Regions from separate parts of the Hahella sp. NBU794 genome, predicted to be linked through region 3. Evidence: predicted binding sites of a transcription regulator. Region 3 holds the regulator's gene; each other region holds the start of a gene.
What was found. Region 3 encodes FNR, which switches genes on or off when oxygen is low (the NO sensors DNR and NnrR bind a similar motif). Its sites were predicted from a motif close to TTGATNTANATCAA; they were not measured.

Region 1 (7,330 bases), 2.3 Mb from region 3:
CGAACCCAGGAATAGGGCTATATTTGAATCGTTGACTAAAGAAACGCTGCCGCAGCGCGGTTTATAAATGAGGCCAGTTCATGGAGATAGCCGTTCATCTGCCGGATGTAACGCTGCTTGATATGTTACGCGTACGCTCTATCTATCCCATCGCCGCGATTGGGCAAACAGTGCAAAAAGGGCAGGTGATCTGCAGATTGAATCTGGCGGGCGGCGAAATCGATCTGGTGAGCCCGGAAAGCGGGCGGCTGGAATATTTGGATGTCTACGCGCTGGAAAAGGTCAAACCTGAGCGTCCGCTGTTATTTCGCGTCGGCTCCATTCAGCAGAACCGGGTGAACACGGAGGCCATCGCCAGAGATATCTGGCAGAGCCTGCTCAAACTGTTTGACCAGCGCACGCAAACCATCAAAGAGGATATCAAGCGGGACAAAACCGCGCGCTGGGCGCTGCCTTTGTGCTTTTTCGCGTTCTTTCTGGTGGCTTGGGCTCTGGCGGAATCCGTGCAGCATTTTTCCGGCGACACCGCCGCCTACAAAATCGCGTTGATCTTTCCTGCGGTTTCCTCGGTCGGTGTGCTAATTTCGTTGGTGGCCCCGATTTTTCTTCGCAAACAAATACGCGACAGCGAAGGGCGTCTGGCCCGGCTGATGCAGCTCGACATTATTCGCCGTTGCCGGGATACAATCGCCATTCTGCAATAGAGCGCGCGCAGTGGAAGTAAAAAGCGCTTTTCTTTAACGCTGTATTTATATACAGTATTCTGTATGAGAAAGAGTAAACCCATCAGAGCTGAGCTGGAAGAGTGGCGTTGTAAGAAGTGCTGGCTGGGCGTATTGCGGGCCACTGACGATCACCCGGAGTTGCGGGACTATCTGACCCAGATGCCCGAGTCCATTTACCATGTGCGTTGGCCTCACGCCTGTTCCCATTGCGGTTATGTCTACGACTGGTCCGACAGTTGCCCGGTGATTTTATACGGCGGACAACGCTGGGTGCTGGAGAAGGCGGTTAACAAAAAGCTGTTCGCCTTGCTGGAGCACCTGAAGCGCGCCAAGGACCTGGAGAATATGCCGAGTGGAAATCTGTGGTGACTTGTTGCGGCTGATCGTCTACATTCCACCCCCTTGCGGCCCATACTGGGTCGTCTAAAGGAGGTTGCATTTTTACCATTCAATTAGTGGCGTACAGTCTGGATCTGTTTTACGCCTGGAAACGCCAGTTTGATGGGCTGGCGAATGTAGAAGTCATCGACGGCGATATTCTGAAACAGGTCGCCGACGCTATCGTGAGTCCCGCCAACAGCTTCGGTTACATGGACGGCGGTCTGGATCTCAAATACAGCCTGCACTTTGGCTGGGAACTGGAAGCGAAAGTACGTCAGACGCTGGAGTCTGAATATTTTGGTGAGATCCCCGTTGGACAGGCGATTGTTGTTGAAACCGATCATAAAAGCATTCCTTTTCTCATTTCCGCTCCCACCATGCGCGTTCCTATGGACGTTTCGCAAACCGCTAATGCGTATCTGGCTTTCAAGGCGGTGCTGCAAGCGGTGATTCGTCACAATCAAATGAACGCACCGGGCGGCCGTCAGATTCGCTCTCTCTTATGTCCCGGTCTGGGAACCGGCGAAGGACGCATGCCGGCGCATCGCTGCGCGGCGCAAATGCGTCGAGCGTATGAGGTGTGCGTGAAAGAGCGATATGAAACTCAGGGCGGGCTTGCGGCGGCGGTGAAAGATCACATGGCGCTGTTGGAGTAGGCGCTTTACCGGACGCTCTGAAAATGACGGCGACATGATGAATTTTTAATGGCGGGTTTGATGGCGTCCAGGCGCTTGGGCTTGTATTGTGCAGTGAGCTTATATTCAGCCATATCAAGGAGTTGTAACGTGGATAACCGCAATACCCAGTTCATAAGCGATCCCATTGCGTTTCTGAACAACAATACGATCAATCATCGCTGGTTCGATGAGCATATCCAAAGGCGCAATAACAATCCGCAGGGCGTATCCATGGCTGAAAGGGCCGCAGTGGATCTGTTGCCGTACACGAAAATGGGAAGTTTCGATTTACAGCCCGCCGCGACGCCAGTGGGCGGCCGACGTCAATCCAGATTTGCGGTGATCCACGACCACCCTGCGAATGACAGCGCGTTGACCGGCTACTGGTGTCCCTATGTCAACGGCGCGGGGCTGCCGGGATTTGTCGATGTGCCAAGGCATAATCCCCAGCATCGATTCGTGTTTACCGCAGCGATGAACGGTTGCGCCTTCTTCATTACCGAATCGCCTCTTGGCGGCGCTTACTTTCGCGTCTATCACCACCAGCATCCCGGCAATGTCGGAGTCAATAACCTGATCAGCGCCGTGACGCCCAACGTCATTTCGGTCTTTGATTTCAGTCAGTATGGCAATGACAATCTGCCTGGCCTTAATCTTCCTGTGGCGTTTAACTTTCTGTATTACCGCAACAGTGGTTGGGTGGTCGTCAGCCACGCCACCGCCATGGACGCCCATACTGGCGTCGTACGTTTTGATCCCGCCAAGCCGACGTTGGTGGCGGACACCTTCGTATAAATGAAGATAATCGTTCTCCCGTAGACGCCCGTTCTGCGGGAGGGCTTTAATGCTTTGATGGAAGTGGCATTTTTTCTTACTGGGACGTTATAAAAGATTGCGCTCAGCGCGGGATTTGATAGTGATTAATCGACTAAAAATCAGTTGATCTCCATCAAGATTCAACCTGCCTTCAGCACCCCAGAACACCTCGCAGCGTTACACTGTGTCTGAGTCGACGCCCGCATTTGACGGCGCGTTGGCGACGCATTTATCCATGGAGAGAAAAGCGAGGAGGTCGATATGAACCTGAAGAAATGGTCTCCCTGGAACTGGCTGCACCAGGAAGGTAAAACAGCGAGCGAAGTCCCTGTCAGTTCACGTCAATCCAGTAACTATCCCATGGCGAGGTTCCGCCAGGAAATGGATCGCCTTTTCGATGACATGCTGCACTCCTTTAAATATCCCGAACTGCCGGAATTCGGCCTGGGCAGGGAGTGGGCGGGCTTGCTGAAGCCTAATCTGGATATTTCCGAAGGCAAGGAATCCTACAGCATCAGCGTCGAGCTGCCGGGCGTCTCCAAAGAGGACGTAAAAGTCAGTCTGGACGGCCAACGGCTGACAATCAGCGGCGAAAAGAAGCATGAATCGGAAGAAAAAAGAGAGGATTATCACTGCGTGGAGCGTAGCTACGGCAGCTTTATGCGTATCCTCACTTTGCCGGACAACGCTGACGGCGAGCGTTTGTATGCGAACTTCAAGAACGGCGTATTAACGTTGAAAGTGCCCAAGGCCGGCGAAGTCACGGTGAAAGGCAGAGAAGTGGAAATCAAAGGCGACTAGAGCACCTCTGAACAACATTGGCGACACCGCAGATAGTTTTTCAGCGGTTCCCTGGCGCACTCTCGCCAGCGGTCCCACTCGGGGCGTTACGACGCCCCGGTTTGCAGGCATTCGTCTATCTGCGCCTTGTGCAGCGTCTCTGAGCGCTCCAGCAATGACACCAGTTTGTCCAGCCTTTCCCGGTGCGTGCGAATCAGCTCGGCGGCGATGGTTTCCGAGGACACCAGCAGCTCGCGCACGGCCTTGTCGATGATTTCCGCTGAGAACTCGCTGTGGTGGTGCGGCTGGGCCATTTCGCGACCGAGGAAAGGATGTTCTTCGCTGTCGCGCAGATCCACTGGCCCCACCTCTTTCGACATGCCCCAACGACTGACCATGGCGCGGGCGAGCCCCGTCGCCTGATGAATATCGTCGTCAGCGCCGGTGCTGACGCTGCCCAGCAACTCACGCTCGGCGATGCGCCCCGCCAGCATCACAGCGAGCTTGTCGCGCAGATACTCTTCCGGGTAAGTATGTCGTTCCTGCAAGGGCATTTGATGGGTGCCGCCCAAACTGCGTCCGTGGGGGACAATGGAGACTTTGTACAGCGGATCGGTATTGGGCAGGTAATAGGCGACCAAGGTGTGCCCGGACTCATGTACGGCGAGACGATGTTTCTCATCCGGCGGAATGATCAGAGTGCGCTCCGCGCCCATAATAATTTTATCCCGGGCGATGTCGAAATCCAGACTGTGTACGTGGTCCCGATTTTCCCGTGCGGCCTGAATGGCGGCTTCGTTGATCAGGTTTTTCAGGTCTGCGCCGGAGAACCCAGGCGTCCCCGCTGCGATCTGGGGGAGATTGACGTCGTCCGCCAGAGGAATGCGTTTGGCGTGAACCTTGAGAATCGCGACGCGGCCTTCCTGATCCGGCAAATCCAGGGTGACGTGACGGTCAAAGCGACCGGGGCGCATCAGCGCCGGGTCCAGTACGTCCGGGCGATTGGTGGCGGCCAATACGATGACGGCGTCGTGCCCGGCGAAACCGTCCATCTCCGCGAGAATCTGGTTCAGGGTCTGCTCCCTTTCATCATGGCCGCCGCCATAGCCTGCGCCCCGGGTGCGGCCGACGCTGTCGAGCTCATCAATGAAAATGATGCTGGGGGCGGTCTCTTTGGCGGTTTTGAATAACTGGCGCACCCGCGACGCGCCGACGCCGACGAAGACTTCAATAAATTCAGAGGCGGACATGGGATAGAAATTGACGCCGGCTTCTCCGGCCAGGGCTCTGGCCAGCAGCGTCTTACCGGTGCCGGGCGGACCCATCAACAAGACGCCTCGTGGGGCCAAAGCGCCGACGCGGTGGAAGCGGTCCGGATCGCGCAGGTATTCCACCAGTTCCTGTACTTCCCGTTTGGCGTTAGTTTGTCCGGCGACCTCATCGAACGTGGTGTCCGGCTTCTGGCAGACAAACTGGGTCTCCAGCCGCTTGTCGAAATCGAAGGCGCCGCCCCGGCCGGAGAAGTTGCGGAGCGTGCGTCGGGAGAGCCAGAACAGGATGATCATGAACATGATCCAGGGCAGGTAGGACAGCAAAATCACCTTGGAGCTGCTGGCGTCATGGCCCTCTTTCACCTCGAGTGGAATATTCTGCTCCTCCAGCTCCGCCAATATGGCCTCATTGCCGAAATCCGGCAGTTGGGTCAGAAAGCGGGAGTATTGCCGCCGCTGCTCTGGAAACATGCGTGGAGTGATGAATTTGCCGTCAAGTTCGCTGCCGCGGAGGGTGACGCTGCCGATTTGCCCCTCCCGCAACAGCATCTTGAATTCGCTGTAGGGTAGTTTAACGGCGGGCTCCGGACGGTCTCGCATGGAGGGCAGGTAGTAAAGCATCAAGGCGACCGCCAAGGTCCATACAACCCAGTTCAAAGGCAGCTTCTGTGGTGGTTGAGGATCAGTATTGCTCATGTGCTGTCCATTAACTCACTGATTCAGTACTCATCATTATCGATAGAGGTTTGCGCCGCGTTGACGCAGCGCAGCTTGTCGCCACTCAGATCCGGCGCGACAGCCGCTGTTTGATCAGACTTCAGAAAACGCGACTTCCCCTCACTTTGAATATAGCAGTGCGGAGGAGTTTTCGGCGTTAGCGACGCGCATAAAGTTGAGGCCGGAAGAATGAGATGAATGAGTTGAGGCGGATGACGCGAGTCATTATGATCTGGCGGCTGAAAGATCATGTTGCCGTCCGATAGGGCGACGAGCGGAAGAGAGCGGTATGTCGAAGAAGTTCAAGTTTGTCATGGTGGGCGTATCGCTGGCGGCGACATTGGCCCTGACCTGTTTTTATAAGTTTGGGCGCTCGATCTGGGTTCCTCTGTACCTGGATTTGAAAGGAAGACGCACGCTGGATGACGTGGTGCGCAATATCGGCCCAGTGGTGGAGCCTGGTTTGCAGGCCGCATTCGCCAAGGCGGGCGTGGCGTATCCGCCGCAACGCATAACCCTGCTGGCGTTTAAAGAGGAGAAGCGATTGGAGTTATGGGCGGAGCAGGATGGCGCCCAGGTTCTGGTCAGCGCCTATCCCATTCAGGCCGCCAGCGGCGTCGCCGGTCCCAAGTTACGCGAAGGCGACCGACAGGTGCCGGAGGGCTTTTATCGGATCGAAGGCTTCAATCCCAACAGCAGTTTCCACCTCTCCATGAAGCTGAACTATCCCAATCCGTTTGATCTTGAACACGCCAGGGCGGAAGGGCGTTCGTCGCCGGGCGGGGATATTTTCATTCATGGCAAGGCGTCATCCGTGGGATGTCTGGCGATGGGCGACCCGGCGGTGGAGGATTTGTTTATCCTGGCTAATCGAGTGGGGGCGAGCAATATTGATGTGATCATCGCGCCACAGGACTTCCGTCTGCGCGCCCTGGAGGCGCCGCCTCAGAACGCGCCGGTGTGGTTGCCGGGGCTGTACCAGGATATCCAGCAGGCGCTGCGACCTTTCGCCGTCAACGACGTCAAATCCAGTTAAGCTAAGGTTCCGATGTTACATGGAGCGTCGCCAGACGCTTCAGTAAGGCGGGTCCGGCTCCGCGTAGGAAACGATGGTTTCGGGGCAGACCAGCCATAGAAACCACTCGGCCATATCCACTTTCTTGTCCACGAAAGAACCGAAACTCAGGCCCAGGCAACGAAACGCCTGTTCAAGTTCAAGAGGGGAAAAATCGCGGTCGACGACTATTTTACGTTCGCATCTACCGTGAGCTTTGGCCTCCCTGACCATCTCCCAGATCATCCATGAGTTTTCGAAACTGTCGATTACCGCCTTGGCTTTGGCGGGTTTTAGTTTGCTTATCGCGTCCTTCATATTTGCGCACCTATACACCCTTATCTCTAGTCTTGGTCAAATAGTGAGGTTTCGCCAGTTTTCCAGGGGAGTTTTTTGTTACATCAGATTGGCGACCAGGCGCTTTGTTATCGGCCTGTTGCGGTTTTGCGGTCAGGTGTTTCTTTGTGCAGAGGGAGCGATGATCAGGTAACCAGCGGGTAACGTTCAGAGCGTCGCGGAGGTCTGGCGCAAGGGGGCGAACAGACCTCCGGACAGGATGAGGAATCAGGAATCCCGGGTCAGTTCCGGCCAGGCCGCCCGCAGATAAACGAACATGGACCAGAGCGTGAGCAGGGCGGCGATATAGAGCAACGCCAAGCCAGCCCAGGCTTCTTTCATTCCCGGCGGAAATGCGAGCAGGGCGGTGATGGCGAGCATCTGACAGCTGGTTTTGACTTTGCCGATGAAGTTCACGGCGATACTGGCGCGTTTGCCCATTTCCGCCATCCATTCCCGTAAGGCGGAAATGACGATTTCCCGTCCAATGATGACAATGGCGGGAGCGGTAAGGGCCAGGTTGTGATGAGCCTCCACCAGCATGGCCAGCGCCACCGCCACGATGACTTTGTC
Region 2 (7,330 bases), 1.9 Mb from region 3:
ACGGGACGAAGCTTTCCGTTCCGCTTCCCTCGCCGCCATGACGCTGATGTTCGCGGCGCAAGGCATGGGGCTGTCTACTGGCGCCATGAGTGGTTTCGATCCACAGGCGCTGGCGCAGGAGTTTGGGCTGTCGGAGCGGGAGGTGCCGGTGATGTTAGTGACGGTGGGTTATCCGACTGAAGGCAATTGGCCGCAGAAGGTGCGTCGCCCAGTGGAAGAGGTGATGGCGTTGGTGTGATCTTGGCCTCGCAGGGACGCGTGGCTTTCCATTTCTCTTTTCCGCTCCTCATTTTTTAATTCTTCCATTACAGTCTTCTTACATTCATCCATTTTTCGGTTACACCTTTTTCGATTACATTTTTTTCCGTTATACCTTTTGTGATTTCACCTTTTTCGACTGAACCTTTTTCGATTTCATCTATTTCGATTACTCAGTATCACATTTCTCTGTGTTTCATTACTCTGTGATCTATTACTCCGTGTTCCATTGCCTCATTTCGGTTACTCCCTTTCCATTCGCTCTTTCCGTCCATCCGGTCCATTTATCCTGTCGTTTCATACTTTCCCGTTGCTCCCGCTGCCGTTCCTCCTTGTCCATTTAGTCCCTTAAATTTGTAATAGCTTGGACCCCGCCTATATTTATTAAACGAACGTTTTGGCGTTCATGTAAGGGAATTTATGTGAGCAAGAAGCCCAAACCAAAGACTGTGAGGAACGGTTTTACGCCAGAGTCAGACAGTCGGGTGCGCGCGATTGTCGAAGCGGTGGTGGATGGCATCATCACCATTGATAGCCAGGGCGTTATTGAAACCTTCAATCCCGCAGCGGAGCGCATCTTCGGCTATGACGAAGAAGAGGTCATCGGCTGCAACGTGCATATGCTGATGCCCTCCCCCTTCCGCGAACATCACGACGACTATCTCAACAATTATCTGCAAACCGGCAAGGCGCAAATCATCGGCATTGGCCGCGAAGTGCTGGGCCAGCGCAAGGACGGCAGCCTGTTTCCTCTCGATCTGGCGGTGACGGAAATGCAGGTGGAAGGCCGTCGCATGTTCACCGGCGTGGTGCGCGATATCAGCGAACGCAAAGCCTCCGAACTGGCGCTGCAGGACCGGGAAGCCCGCGTCCGCGCCATTGTCGACACAGTCGTCGACGGCATTATCACCATTGACGGCAAAGGCTTGATCGACACCTTCAATCCGGCGGCGGAACGCATCTTTGGCTACGCCGCCAGCGACGTGATCGGGTCCAATGTCAGCGTCCTGATGCCGGAGCCTTATCACAGCGAACACGATGGCTATCTCGCCAAGTTCATGCACACCGGCGTGGCCAAGGTCATCGGCATTGGCCGGGAAGTCACCGGTCGCCGTAAAAATGGATCGACGTTTCCCATGGAACTGGCGGTGAGTGAAATGACCGTCGACGGCCGCCGCATGTTCACCGGGGTGGTGCGCGACATCACGGAACGCAAACGCATGGAACGGCAAAAAGATGAGTTCATCGCCACGGTCAGTCATGAACTACGCACGCCGCTGACCGCTATTGGCGGCGCACTGGGGCTTGTGCTGGGCAAGCACGGCGGCGAACTGCCGGAAGTCGTGCATAAAATGCTAAAAGTCGCCTACCGTAATTGCGACCGACTCACCCTGCTCATCAACGATATTCTGGAAATTGAAAAACTGGAGTCCGGCTCGCTCAAGTTTGAGCTGGAGGACCAGGATCTGACAACACTGATTCAGCGCAGCCTGGAAGACCACAAGGAGTTCGCAGGCAAGTATCAGGTTGACCTGCACTTCGCCAATCCCTTGCCAAAATCCTGCGTACATGTAGATGAACGACGCATTCATCAGGTCATGTCCAACCTGATCTCCAACGCAGTCAAATACTCGCCGCGAGGCGGACAGGTCGACGTAGCCATCTCCTGTCTAAAGAGCAAGCTGCGCGTTCACGTCAAAGATCAGGGCAAAGGCATTCCTGAGGAGTTTCAATGTCGCGTCTTCGATCGATTCTCGCAGGCGGACAGCTCCGACACCCGCGCACAAGGCGGCACCGGGCTCGGGCTTAGCATCGCCAAAGCCATCGTGGAGCAACACGGCGGCGAAATCGGTTTTACTTCCAAGGCTAACAAGGGTACGGAATTCTTTTTCGACCTTCCCGTTCGACTGACGCCAAAGCCGCTCAAAACGTCGCCACACCCCTGCGCGTTGGTTTGCGAAATGGATAAAGATCTGGCGGATCTGTTAGCGAAAGCGGTACAGGCAGAGGGGCTTTGCTGCGATGTTGCATCCGACGCAGCGAGCGCAGTACGCCTTCTCTCGGAAAATTCATACTGCCTGCTGGTTGTGGACAGCACGATGACCGATGATGGCGGCTTCACCTTTTTAAGATCCCTGCGCCATGTTGATCCAGCCTCTCAACTGCCGCTGGTGGCGATAGCAGAGGACAACTACCACTCAGAAGCGGATTCCAGACTGGAAATCGACGGCGTCGCTCCCCTTGCCTGGCTGAGCAGCACTCACCCCAAACTAAATGAGTTCAGGGCTATCCTTCATCGGGTGTTATTGAAGCAGACACGCCCTAGTATCCTGCATGTGGAAGATGACCCCGATCTGGTGCAAATCGCCCGCTCCGTTCTGGAAGAGATCGCCGATATACATCAGGCCGGCGCATTGGAGCAGGCGCGACGTATGCTGCAGGAAAAGAGTTATGATCTGGTGCTTTTGGATCTGGAGTTGCCGGACGGCTCCGGAGCCGAACTGGTGGACGAAATCAATACCGATGAAACCCCCGTGGTGATTTTTTCCTCTTACCCCGCCACGCCGCAACTATCGAGTAAAGTTCAGGCCACGCTGACCAAGACGGTGGCGGATAACGCCAAGCTGCGAATGACCGTCCGCAATCTGCTGAGCACACAGGATCAAGCTGGCGATTTCGCTACCGAAGCCAATATGCTTCCCGCCGCCGACGTTAACGGCCTCACTGATTCAGCCCGTAGCGCTGCAGCAGGTGACGCCAGTCAGGATGGTCATTGAGCGTCGACCACTGAGCTTCCATAAAATCCCTCACGCCCTTGAGCCCTTTCGTCACCAGCATCTTACGCTGATATTCCTGGTGCGGTTGTTTGGAGATATAAAGCTGCGCGCCCACCTGTTCATTCGCCATCAGGTAAAACAATTCCTCCCGGGGAATCATGGTGACCTCGATACGACGCAGCAGGAGCTTGCCGAAGTTGCTGGAGAATGAGGAGGCGTTCTCCCGCTGGATGCGCCCTTCCTCCACCAGCTCATCTATGCCGACATAGCGATGCCCCAGCACGCCGCCGAAGCTTTTGCCGACCAGGGACTCCGGGCCGTGGTATTCCACCGGATGCAGTTTAAGAGACACAATTTCATTGCGCCCCGTTACCACGCCGTGGGTCCAATCGTAATGTTCCTCCTGTTTATCGCCGAACCAGGAAGGATTCACCCAGGCCACCACCGCCTGATCGCCTCGCTCCAGATAGCTGTCTATGCGTTTTCTGGGCAAACTCTGGGGCTCAAAGCGCCATTTGCCGCCGCTGAGTTTGCTGAGTTCAGCACACATAATGCTGGTCAGATCATAGCCGTCGCTGTGCAGGCCGTATGGCGGCGAGGTGTAGTAGGTCCACACCGGCACAACGATTTCCGCGCGGCTGTTCACGCTCGTCGTCAAGCCTATCCACAGCGTCAGTCCGAACAGTCTCCACATAGCCAGTCAGTCCTTAGCGTCAAATCTATCGTTCCGCGTCACAAAACCCTCAGCACTCTACGCCTCAGGGCTTCAAGCCGTATTTATCCAGTAGCGCCCGCCATTCCGCGTCCTCATTCAACGCTGGCAGTTGCGCGTTGATGAAATCCCGCACCGCCTCCAGCTTCTGCGTCGCCAGGATCTTGCGCTCATACTGCTGATGGGGTTTTGAGGAGATGAAAAGTTTGTCGCCCAGATTGCCTTGCGAGACCATGTAAAACAGCTCGCCGCGAGGTATCAGTATGGCGTCGAGGCGGTTGCTCAATAGTTTGTCGAGATTCTTGGAAAACGAGGTGGTGTCCTCCCGCTTGATGCGGCCGGACTGCGCGAGATCGTCGATCCCCACATAATGATGCCCCGCCACGCCGCCAAAGCGTTTGCCTTCCAGGGACTCAGGGCCGGTATACTCCACCGGACTTTCCCGCAGGGACACGATCTCATTGGCGCCCCAGACGACGCGATCACTCCAGGCGTATTTGGTTTCTTCCTTATCCTGAAACCACAGGGGGTTCGCCCACAGCACCAGCCCTTGCTCAGCGCCGCTTTCCAGGTAGTGATTAATGCGTTTGCGGGGAAGATACTGAGGTTTAAAAACCCATTCGCCTCCGCTTTTTTCCGTCAGCACCCGGCACAGGGTCGATGTGAGATCATCGCCCTGGGGATCAATCGCAAACGGCGGCGAATCATAGTAGGTCCACACCTGCACCGTGGTCGCGGCCTGAACCAGCGCGCCGAACACAATGCAAAACAACCCAAAGACAGCGGAAGTCAAAGAACGTCCCATGCCATCCCCCATATCAGTTAAACCCAGTCAACGAATGGTGAAGCTTGAGCAATAAGTATAGATCAGGGAAAAGAAGTGAAACGGCGGCGATCAGGCTCTACCTACTTCTACCCGTCTCATCTAAGCGGCAGGCAAGGATGCGGAAACAAAAAAACCGCATGGGCGAATGTAGAGCCGCATGCGGGGATGAAGCGAGGTGAAGCTGGCCTGTTCTCATCCCTGAGCGCAGGCTGCAGAATTCATTGGCGGTTGGCTCCGCAGTCTTAGCCACGAAGCCGATTGCAAGTCGCTGGAATTAAAATTTGTAGCCAACGCCGACCATGTACACCAGCGGATCGATGTCCACGTCGGTTTTGATCTGCGCGCCGGAATCCAGGTCGATGGTGGCGGTGGTGTCGATGCCGATCTTCCAGACCGCCGCGTTAACCACCAGGTTATCGGTCAATTGATAGTCAACGCCCAACTGGAACGCCGCGCCGAAGGAGTTGTCCAGCTTGATTTTGCCGTCGCCCATGGCGTCTTTAAAATCCGTGGTCAGTTCTTCATCAAAGAACAAGGTGTAGTTCACGCCAACGCCCACATAGGGCTGGAAGGCGGAGCCAGCTTCCATCGGGTAGTACTGTAGGCTGACGGTGGGAGGAAGGTGTTTAACCTCCGCCGTTTTCAGATTGTCGCCTGCGACTGAGCCATGAGCGCTGACTTCATGGGAAAACGGCGTCGCCGCCAGTACTTCCAGACCGATATGCTCACGCAACATATAGGTGAAGGTCAGACCCAACTGGGTATTGCTGTCCACTGATACGCTGGAGCCGTCCAAGGAGGCGCCGTTCAAACGCAGGGTTGAGCTGTCATCCTGGGGGTCCACCATCGCGGCGCCGACGCGCAGCACCATATCTCCCGGCTGGTGCGCCATCGCGGAGCCCGCGCAGGCCAGCAGTCCCAGAGCCAACATAGATTTACTTAGCTTATGCATAACATACCCCTACTCTTCACATTCAACTGCAAAATTAAGAATTGATGACGGGGCGGGAGTCTATGCCTTTGCCGGCGAATAATTATGATTTGGATCAAGTGATTAGGGGGGTTAAGGCGCAGCCCGGGTCAGCTTTGACCCAGATCAACGGAAACGCTCTTTCTGCGCCGCCAAGCAGACATCCCGTTATCTTGCGATAGCGCGGGAGCGTGCTATACGTTGTTTAACAGGTTAAGGGAAGAAAGGATGCGGCCATGGAATCCATCATCGATTTTTTCACCGGCAAAGGGTACATGCCTCATGGACACTGTTACCTCTGGAAGCCCGGCATTCTCTGGCTGAACATCAGCTCCGACGCGCTCATCGCCCTGGCGTACATGACCATCCCGATCACGCTGATCTACTTCATCCGTAAACGCCAGGACGTGCCGTTCAACTGGATGTTTATGTCCTTCGGCGTCTTTATCCTGGCCTGCGGAGCCACCCATGTGATGAATATCTGGGTGACCTGGTATCCCGCTTACTGGCTGATCGGGGGGGTGAAAGCCGTCACCGCGGCGGCTTCTGTGATAACCGCCCTGCTGCTGGTGAAGCTGATTCCCGCCGCCCTCTCCATTCCCAGTCAGGCGCAACTGTCCCGGATCAATCAGGAGTTGCAGCGCTCCAATGAAGAACTAATGGCGACCAATCGCAAGCTGGAAGAAACGCAACACCAACTCATGCAACGAGAAAAGATGGCCGCCCTGGGACGCCTGGTGGCGGGAGTGGCGCATGAGATCAACACGCCCATCGGCGTCATCGTCACCGCCTCCACATTGCTGACAGAGGAAACCGAGCGCTTGCAGAAAACCTACGCCAGCGAGTCATTGTCAGAAGAAGAACTGACGGACTATATCAACGCCGCCAGAGACTCTACCCGCCTGATCGCGGCCAACGCCAGCCGCGCCGCCAACCTGATCCAGTCTTTCAAACAGGTCGCAGTCGATCAGTCCGCAGGCGAGGAGCGGCGCTTCAATCTCTCTCAATATCTCCATGAGATCGTCACCAGCCTGTCTCCGGCGCTGAAAAAAGCCTCCTCCAGCGTCAGCATCCATGGTCCGCAAGAGCTGGAGGTTTACAGCCATCCTGGCGCACTGTCGCAAGTGTTGACTAACCTTATATTGAACTCCCTCACTCATGGCTTCGCAGGAGGCCCGGGGATCGTGGATATTCGTTTTGACGTGGTGGACGATCAGGTAGAGCTGCTGGTGTGCGATAACGGCGTGGGAATTCCCGAGTCCTTACGAGACAAAGTTTTTGAGCCATTTTTCACCAGCAAACGTAATGAAGGAGGTAGCGGCCTTGGCCTGCATATTCTTCACAACCTGGTGACCAACGTCCTGAATGGGAAAGTAAGAATCGCCGATACCGGCGCCGAACAGGGCGTCGCTTTCGCAATCGAATTCCCCAGGGACGGCGGCGATAAGCGTCGCCATGACGGTGACTTTACAGCCTGACAGAATTTGGAATGACGAGACTAAAACTACGCTCCAGCCATTCCGGCGACATCGATGGCGCTCTCCCAGAGCCGCCGCCTTGCTGGCTAATATTAATCGTCGACGACGATGAAGACCTGCACTCTATCACCCGCCTGGCTTTGCGCAATGTGGAGTTCCACAACCGCAAGCTGCAACTCGCCAGCGCCTACAGTGCGGAGGAAGCGCGGAAAGCTCTACAGGAAAACGCGGGCGTCGCCGTTATCCTGCTCGACGTGGTAATGGAAAGCGACGACGCCGGCCTGGAGCTGGCCCGCTATATCCGCGAAG
Region 3 (7,330 bases):
GAAATCATTCGCGAACGTTCCGTATTGCGTCAGTTGATTACAGTCGCTAATGAAATCGCCGATGAGGCCTACCAGACGGAAGGGCGCACCAGTACAGAGGTGTTGGATGACGCAGAGCGGCGAGTTTTCCAGATAGCGGAATCCCGGCCCAATCAGGGCGGGCCTGAATCGGTTAATCCGATTCTGACTAAGACCCTTAAGAAAATTGATGAGTTGTTCCACTCAGACGGGGCCATTACAGGTGTTACAACTGGATTTCGTGACTTGGATGATCGCACCTCGGGGATGCAGTCTTCAGACCTGATTATCGTTGCCGGCCGTCCTTCCATGGGTAAGACCACATTTGCGATGAACCTGGTTGAGAACGCGCTGATACTGGGGGGTAAGCCTGTCCTGGTATTCAGTATGGAGATGCCTTCCGACTCTATCGTTATGCGTATGCTGTCATCTCTGGGGCGAATTGATCAGACCAAAGTAAGAAGTGGAAAGCTGGATGAGGACGACTGGCCGCGTCTTACATCAGCCGTTAACATGTTGAAAGACAAGCCGTTATACATCGACGATACCGCGGCGTTAAGTCCGACGGAAATGCGCTCCAGGGCGAGAAGGGTGGCGCGGGATCATAATGGTGAAATTGGCTTGATCATGGTGGATTACCTTCAGTTGATGAGGGTGCCGGGAATGACCGAAGGGCGTACGGCCGAAATTTCAGAAATTTCGCGAGGCTTGAAAGCATTGGCGAAGGAGCTGAACTGTCCTGTGGTCGCCTTGTCCCAGCTTAACCGTAGTTTGGAGCAGCGCCCCAATAAGCGGCCAGTTAACTCTGACTTGCGGGAATCTGGAGCGATTGAGCAGGACGCTGACTTGATCATGTTCATCTACCGGGATGAGGTCTATCACGAAGACAGCCCGGACAAAGGTATTGCGGAAATTATTATCGGTAAGCAGCGTAACGGCCCTATCGGAACGGTGCGCTTGGCGTTCATGGGTAAATTCACAAGGTTTGAAGATTTGGCTCACGATTATGGCGGGGGAGACTACGAGTAATGCGTCCATCCCGCGCTCTTATTGATCTGGACGCCTTGCGTCACAATATTCGTTTGCTGAATTCCATTGCTAAAAACGCCCGTTGTGCGGCGGTAATTAAAGCTGATGCATACGGCCATGGCGCAGTGGAAATCGCACGCGCCCTGAAAGCGGAGGCTCCCAAGCTGGCGGTGGCCTGTTACGATGAGGCGGTGAGTTTGCGTGAAGCGGGTATTACGACGCCGCTATTAGTGCTGGAAGGATTTTATAGCTCAGAGGAGCTGGCTGACTCTACCCGTTGGCGCGATATAGAGTGGGTTGTGCATGATATGGAGCAATTGGACATGCTGTCCGAAGTGGCTCCTTTGCGTAAAACAGGTCCTGGTTCCGCCCGGATGCAAACCTGGATCAAGTTGAATACAGGTATGAACCGGTTGGGTTTGCCGTTAAATAAACTGGCTGGCGTCGCTGAGATGCTGGGCCAGTTTCCTGGGCTTTCTGTTATTGGGCTGATGACTCACTTCGCATGCGCCGATGAACTGGATAGTTTGCTGCAACAGGAGCAGTGGCGGGCGTTTCAAGCTGGTATGCAGGCGGCGGGATCGGGTGGCTGGAGTTACTCATCGGCTAATTCTGCCGCTTTGTTGCAGTATCCGGAAACTCACTTGGATTGGGTGCGTCCGGGCATTGCGATGTACGGCGCCTCCCCCATGGCGGATAAGACCGGGGCGGATTTTGGCTTGAAGCCGGTAATGACCTTTGAGTCGCGCTTGATTGCTACTCGGGAGCTGCAAGCAGGAGACTCTATTGGCTATGGCGCCGCTTGGACTGCGAGCGGCCCAACAAGAATGGGAGTGGTTGCGGTAGGGTATGGCGACGGATATCCAAGACAAATGCAAAATGGTGCGCCTGTCGCCGTGTGCGGTAAGCGGACAAAGATTATCGGGCGGGTGTCCATGGATATGCTGACGGTGGATATCTCTCACATTCCAGAAGCGCGTATTGGGTCGGAGGTGGAGCTGTGGGGCGGAGCTGTTTCCGCTGATGAGGTTGCAGGATATGCGTCAACAATCTCCTATACTTTATTTACGGGCATGACCTCGCGTGTCCCCAGGGTATACCTTAATCGCTCGGAAGGGGGTTAAAGCGCAGCGTTAAGCTGGATGATGGGGATAGAGTCCGGGGTATCGGGTTTGCGAAAATCCCATCAAGCAGCCAATATTGTTAACATAATATCTTCAGACGGCCCGCATTCTGGGGGCGCTAAAGGCTACGAGACACATTTTAAGGGGTGCATGAGTGATTGTTTGTGTGACGGGAATTGATTCGCCATTAGGTAAGGCTATAGCTCAGCGTTTACAGCAGAGCGGCATAGCAGTGGAGGGCGTTCCCTACGAGCAGTTTCTGATGACCAATGATGCGATCGTGCGAGCAATGAGGGCGATGCCGTCTGCGGATTTCGTGGTTCATGCTGCGGAGATGGCTGACCTGTTCAAGGCGGAGCAGCATCCGGATTTGGCCTATCAGGTTAATGTCTCCGCTTGTGAGGCGGTAGCGGAGGTGGCGGCTTTATGGAAGGCGCCGATTATTCATCTCTCCAGCCATCTTGTTTTCGATGGCGTCAAAAAGAACCCTTATATATCCGCCAACAAAGGACGTCCTCTTTCCGTGTATGGGCGGACAAAGCTGCAGAGCGAACAATGGCTTCAGGAAAACTATAGCAAGCATCTGATCTTGAGGGTGGGCTGGTTGCTGGAGGCTGGCGCTCAAGGCTGGCTGCAGACCATGCTTTCCGCGCTGTCTTCAGGGAAGCGCCTAAACGCCAGCACCGATATGCAGCTGACTCCCGTCGCGGTGGATGATGTGGCGAGAGTCGTAGACGCTGTTATCAAGCAGCTGAGTTGTAATATCTCGGTGTGGGGCGTTTACCATTATGCTGGCGCTGAAGCTGTCACCCACTATGAACTGTTGAAAGCGATTGTGCTGCAGGCATTTGGACAGGAAGAAATGTTGCAGGCCCTGATCGAGAAAAAGGGCGCTGATGTGTTGCCTGGAGTGGCGCTTCCGGCGAATGGCGCGTTAGGTTGTATCAAGCTGCGCAACACCTTTGGCGTCAAGCAGCTTCCCTGGCGTCGTTATCTGCCGGCGTTGATTGAGCAATGTCAGCAGCGTGGCGGCGTAAAACCGGCTGAAAACTGCTTGGAAGAGACCCGTTAACGAGCGTTAAGGGCTGATTCCTTCTGATGCTCCAGACACTTGGTGTCGTGGCGAAGAATTTTCTGCAGTTCGTCCAATTGCAATATCTGAACTTCCCTTCCTTGGACCTTAATAATGCCATTGTTCTGGAAGCGGGTAATGACCCTGCTGACAGTTTCGACGGCCAAGCCTAAATAGTTGCCTATGTCGCTGCGTGGCATAGGGAGTCTGAAGTTTGTGCCGGATAGGCGACGACGGCTAAAGCGTGTCGACAGGGACAATAGAAGCGAGGCAATGCGTTCTTCAGCCGAGTTTTTGCTTAATAGCATAGTGAGCTGCCTGCTCTCCTGAATCTCTTTGCTCATTAATGAGAAAAAGTGGTGCTGCAGGCTGGGGATGTCTGAGGCAAGGTCTTCAAACTTCTCCAGAGGAATTTCGCATACGCTGGTGCGTTCAAGGGCGACGGCGGAGCAGGAGTATTTTTCCATGCTAACGCTGTCCAGACCGATAATCTCGCCAGGCAGATAGAAACCAGTGACCTGTTCCTCGCCTTCCTCTGATACGGTGAATGTTTTGATCGCGCCGCTACGAACTGCGAAGCACGAGCGGAATGGGGTGTGTTGCTCAAAGATATATTCGCCGCGATTGAGCATTTTGCCCTGGCGAATGATTTCTTCCAGGCGATCAATATCTTCAGCCCCGACCGCGATAGGAATGCAAAGCTTGCTCAAATTACATTCGTGGCAGCCTCTGTGTAAGCTAAAAGGAGAGGAGGTTGCTATATGCTTGCTTTCCATCGGTTGCCTCGTGGCTGGATGAGTGAAACTGCTTAAAGAGGCTTCTAGGATAGCCAATAGCTATTTAAAAGCAAATCCCTACAATGGGAAATTTACAGGGAAAACCTGCGCTCGCCTTTGTTTTTACATAGTTTTCACCTTTTGTTACAACTGGGTTTGAGTGTAACGAATTGCTCTTGCTGGAAGCTCGCTGTTGTCCAGAGTTTTGTAGTAGTCGTCCAACTGTGTGGCGTTGCGCAACTGGTAATGTGGTGTGTAAGAAAATGCGCCCAACCCAACGCCATGTAGACAGCTGACTCCCTGGCTAATCAAGCCTGTCCAAGGTAGTGCGAAAAAGTCCTGCGTGATAGGAATAAACGATGCGGACTTAATACGCCGCTTGAAATCTTTTAGCGCCGCTTCCAGGCCTGCTGTGCCGGCGAATTCCATTTTATGGCCGGAGAGTAGGATGCCTTGCGGTCTCTCTGTCAGAATTTCCTCAAGGTGCTCGGATAGTGCGGTGACGGTCGCAGGAGTCACTTTCAGGCGCAGATAAACGGCTTTGAAGTCGAATGCCCGAATGGTCTGCAGCCAATCCCTAAGACTCTCAATAGGGAAGGACTGTGCGTATTCACCAGGATCATTGATGCAGACAATGTTAAAGCCCAACCCTTTAATCAGGGCTAGCGCTTCCTCGGAGTCAGGGCGAGCGTCCAGCTCGATAACATGGCGCGCATCGGCGTCGAAGTTTAGTTTGAACTCCCTGCCCAAATAATACATCACCTGAGTCTGCGCTGCGGGAGTGAGCTGGCGGACCAGATCGCCGAACCAATGCAGGTACTTAACCTGGCTGCCGGCGGGAAGGTTTTGCTTGAGTAGTCTCACTTCTTTCACGACATAGTCGATGTACTTCTGCAAATTAGCATTCATGGATGGGAGTCTGCGGGTGTAATTTTCCGCACTGACAAGTGTATTAAAGCAAGGCGCCTGAACGCTCAGTGCGAACCCGCCTTCATAATATCGAGCCAGAGAGCTGTTGCGATAATCCGCCTCATAGGCTCCCTCGTCCAAGGCGCTCCAGTTCTCACTGGAGAACTCTTTAGGGGGGGAGTTGAGCAAATAAACCCAGCTATCATTACCCCCATTTTGTTTCGCTTGTTCGACAACCTTTCCAACTGGCATATTGGGTCTCCAACCAGGTAAGAAAACATCTGCGCGCGTTTGACCATCATTGTCAGCGATTTTGCGCGCGCGCCTGCTGTCACACTTGTTGGCAAGTGGATCCCCCCTCTCTCCATGCTCAGTGTATCTAGCTCCCGAAAGGGAGTCTTGATATTGATCAAGGGGTGAGCGGGTGGCTGTCTGAGAGGGTGTACTTTAGTCGCAATATCCCTCAAACAATGGGTTTCTGGGACGTTGAGGGATAACATTCATTGCAGCTTTGGGCGGGGAGTTGATATCCTTTGCGGGCATTGAAAAAAGGCGGGCAAAAGTGCAGGCATTTCAGCTATTTCGGTCTTTCGTTTTTTACATTGGGTATGCTTGGGGCGTCATCATCACATCTTTGGTTGGGATGCTGATTGGTCCTTACGTCAATTTTGAAAAGCGTTACTACATCGTCTCCCGGTTTAATGTGTTCGCACTTTGGTGGGCGCGTGTTGTCTGTGGCATACGTTATGAGATCGAAGGGCTGGAGAACATTCCAAAGACGAGCTGTGTGGTTGTCAGCAATCATCAGAGCGCTTGGGAGACTTATTTGCTAGGCGTTATATTTCGTCCTCAGTGTACTGTGCTTAAGCAAGAGTTGATGAAGGTTCCGTTTTTTGGTTGGGCGCTGAAGAGATTGAAGCCTATCGCCATTGATCGGAGTAAGCCGTCAGCGGCGCTTAAGCAATTGCTTAAGCAGGGAAAGGAGCGTCTGACCTCAGGGTATTGGGTTGTAATTTATCCTGAGGGGACACGCGTTCGCCCTCGGCAGGTTGGTAAATACAACAAGGGCGGCGCTTTGTTGGCCGTCAGTGCTGGCGTTCCTTTGCTGCCTATAGCGCACAACGCTGGAGATTGCTGGCCTGCCGGCAGTATTAGCAAGCGTCCAGGCTTGATAAAGGTGAAAATCGGCGCGCCAATTGAAACCAGCGGCCGAGCTACTGACGAAGTTCACAAGGAAATGGAAGAGTGGATAAGGCGGACTTCAGCCGCCTTAAGCCAGGCGTAGAGCTCTCTATTTGTAGTTTGAGTACACTTTGTCCAAATAGCCTTCAGTACGCATCTTATCGAGCACTTTGTTGAGGTGCTCAATGCTTTCGTCAGGTGTGTCCTTGTTCATCGCCAGATATAAACTGGTGTCTCTTATGGTAAAGATAGGTTTGATGTCGGAAACTCCGGCCAGCTTGGCGTAGTAATAGCCTGATGCGGTGCTGGAGATCCAGAGATCAACTTGTCTTTGCTGCAGTCTCTTTGGGTTGAGGCTGTCATCTTCCAGCTCTGAAGCGTTGAAGCCGTTGTTCTTCAAAAACTGCGCTCTGGAGTCATCCTTGTAGCAGCCAATCAAATAGGGCTTGGCGTCTTCTACAGAGTTTATTTTGATTGTTGTGTCATTCCTTGCGAAGAAGACCCAGTCATTCTTGGCGAGGGGGCCGACCCACTTGAACAGCGGTTTGCGCGCGTCAGTCAGTGTAGTGCCGAATACGCCACGAAATTCCTTGCGTTGTGCAAAGTTGTAAGCGTAATTCCAGTTTCTGAGCTTCATGCGGTAGTCGTAACCCGAGCGTTTGAAGAGCTCTTTTACAATGTCTACGTTGATGCCGCTGATAGCGTCAGCTTTGTGTTCGTACTTGTGGTCTTCCTCGCCCATATTAAAAGGCGGGAAATTTTCCGTGACCAGGTTAAAGGTTTCGCCACGAGCAATGGCGGATAGAAAGAGAACAGAAACCAACAATAGCTTCTTAGCGATCATTAAATCACCTCAAACGGCTGGGCGGATAGTGTTCTGACTAACGAATAGTCTGGCTGCTTATTAAACAGCTGGAGTAGGTGACTTCCGAATAAGTAGTTTTCCGGATAAGTGAAAAGAAACGGGCGGGAAAGTCTCTGCGAAGCCCGTCAAATGGGGCTTCGCAGTCTTTGTAAGACTCTGTTGTCTATCTGTATCTGGCGGTAATTTTGTCTAATTCGCCGCTGGAGCGCATTTTTTCCAGGGCTTCGTTCAGTTTGTTAACGTACTCATCTGGCGTTTCCTTGTTAACCGCTAAGAAGAGCTGTGTCTCTTTAACTGTGAATACAGGCTTGATGTTGGTGACGCCATTCTTCGCAGCATAGTATGGGCCGGATAC

Region 1: ACQYWX_RS12635 (Hsp20/alpha crystallin family protein) is a predicted target of FNR. The motif match lies at 2,723-2,736, and genes of this name have one in related genera.
Region 2: ACQYWX_RS14630 (OmpW/AlkL family protein) is a predicted target of FNR. The motif match lies at 5,660-5,673, and genes of this name have one in related genera.

Annotation. Positions count from the first base shown of each region.
Region 1 covers NZ_CP192738.1:2,819,768-2,827,097, forward strand. Annotated here, with positions in the region: gene ACQYWX_RS12615 (hypothetical protein) at 81-704, shown strand; gene ACQYWX_RS12620 (hypothetical protein) at 768-1,094, shown strand; gene ACQYWX_RS12625 (macro domain-containing protein) at 1,181-1,762, shown strand; gene ACQYWX_RS12630 (hypothetical protein) at 1,892-2,578, shown strand; gene ACQYWX_RS12635 (Hsp20/alpha crystallin family protein) at 2,861-3,400, shown strand; gene ftsH (ATP-dependent zinc metalloprotease FtsH) at 3,487-5,346, opposite strand; gene ACQYWX_RS12645 (L,D-transpeptidase family protein) at 5,657-6,403, shown strand; gene ACQYWX_RS12650 (hypothetical protein) at 6,443-6,739, opposite strand; gene pgsA (CDP-diacylglycerol--glycerol-3-phosphate 3-phosphatidyltransferase) at 6,986-7,330, opposite strand, start outside.
Region 2 covers NZ_CP192738.1:3,284,661-3,291,990, reverse strand. Annotated here, with positions in the region: gene ACQYWX_RS14650 (nitroreductase family protein) at 1-238, shown strand, start outside; gene ACQYWX_RS14645 (PAS domain S-box protein) at 681-3,035, shown strand; gene ACQYWX_RS14640 (amino acid ABC transporter substrate-binding protein) at 2,980-3,729, opposite strand; gene ACQYWX_RS14635 (substrate-binding periplasmic protein) at 3,794-4,552, opposite strand; gene ACQYWX_RS14630 (OmpW/AlkL family protein) at 4,848-5,525, opposite strand; gene ACQYWX_RS14625 (sensor histidine kinase) at 5,780-7,021, shown strand; gene ACQYWX_RS14620 (ATP-binding protein) at 7,033-7,330, shown strand, end outside.
Region 3 covers NZ_CP192738.1:5,153,933-5,161,262, reverse strand. Annotated here, with positions in the region: gene dnaB (replicative DNA helicase) at 1-1,047, shown strand, start outside; gene alr (alanine racemase) at 1,047-2,171, shown strand; gene ACQYWX_RS22525 (sugar nucleotide-binding protein) at 2,326-3,243, shown strand; gene fnr (fumarate/nitrate reduction transcriptional regulator Fnr) at 3,240-4,019, opposite strand; gene ACQYWX_RS22515 (hypothetical protein) at 4,164-5,180, opposite strand; gene ACQYWX_RS22510 (lysophospholipid acyltransferase family protein) at 5,491-6,213, shown strand; gene ACQYWX_RS22505 (substrate-binding periplasmic protein) at 6,220-6,954, opposite strand; gene ACQYWX_RS22500 (substrate-binding periplasmic protein) at 7,139-7,330, opposite strand, start outside.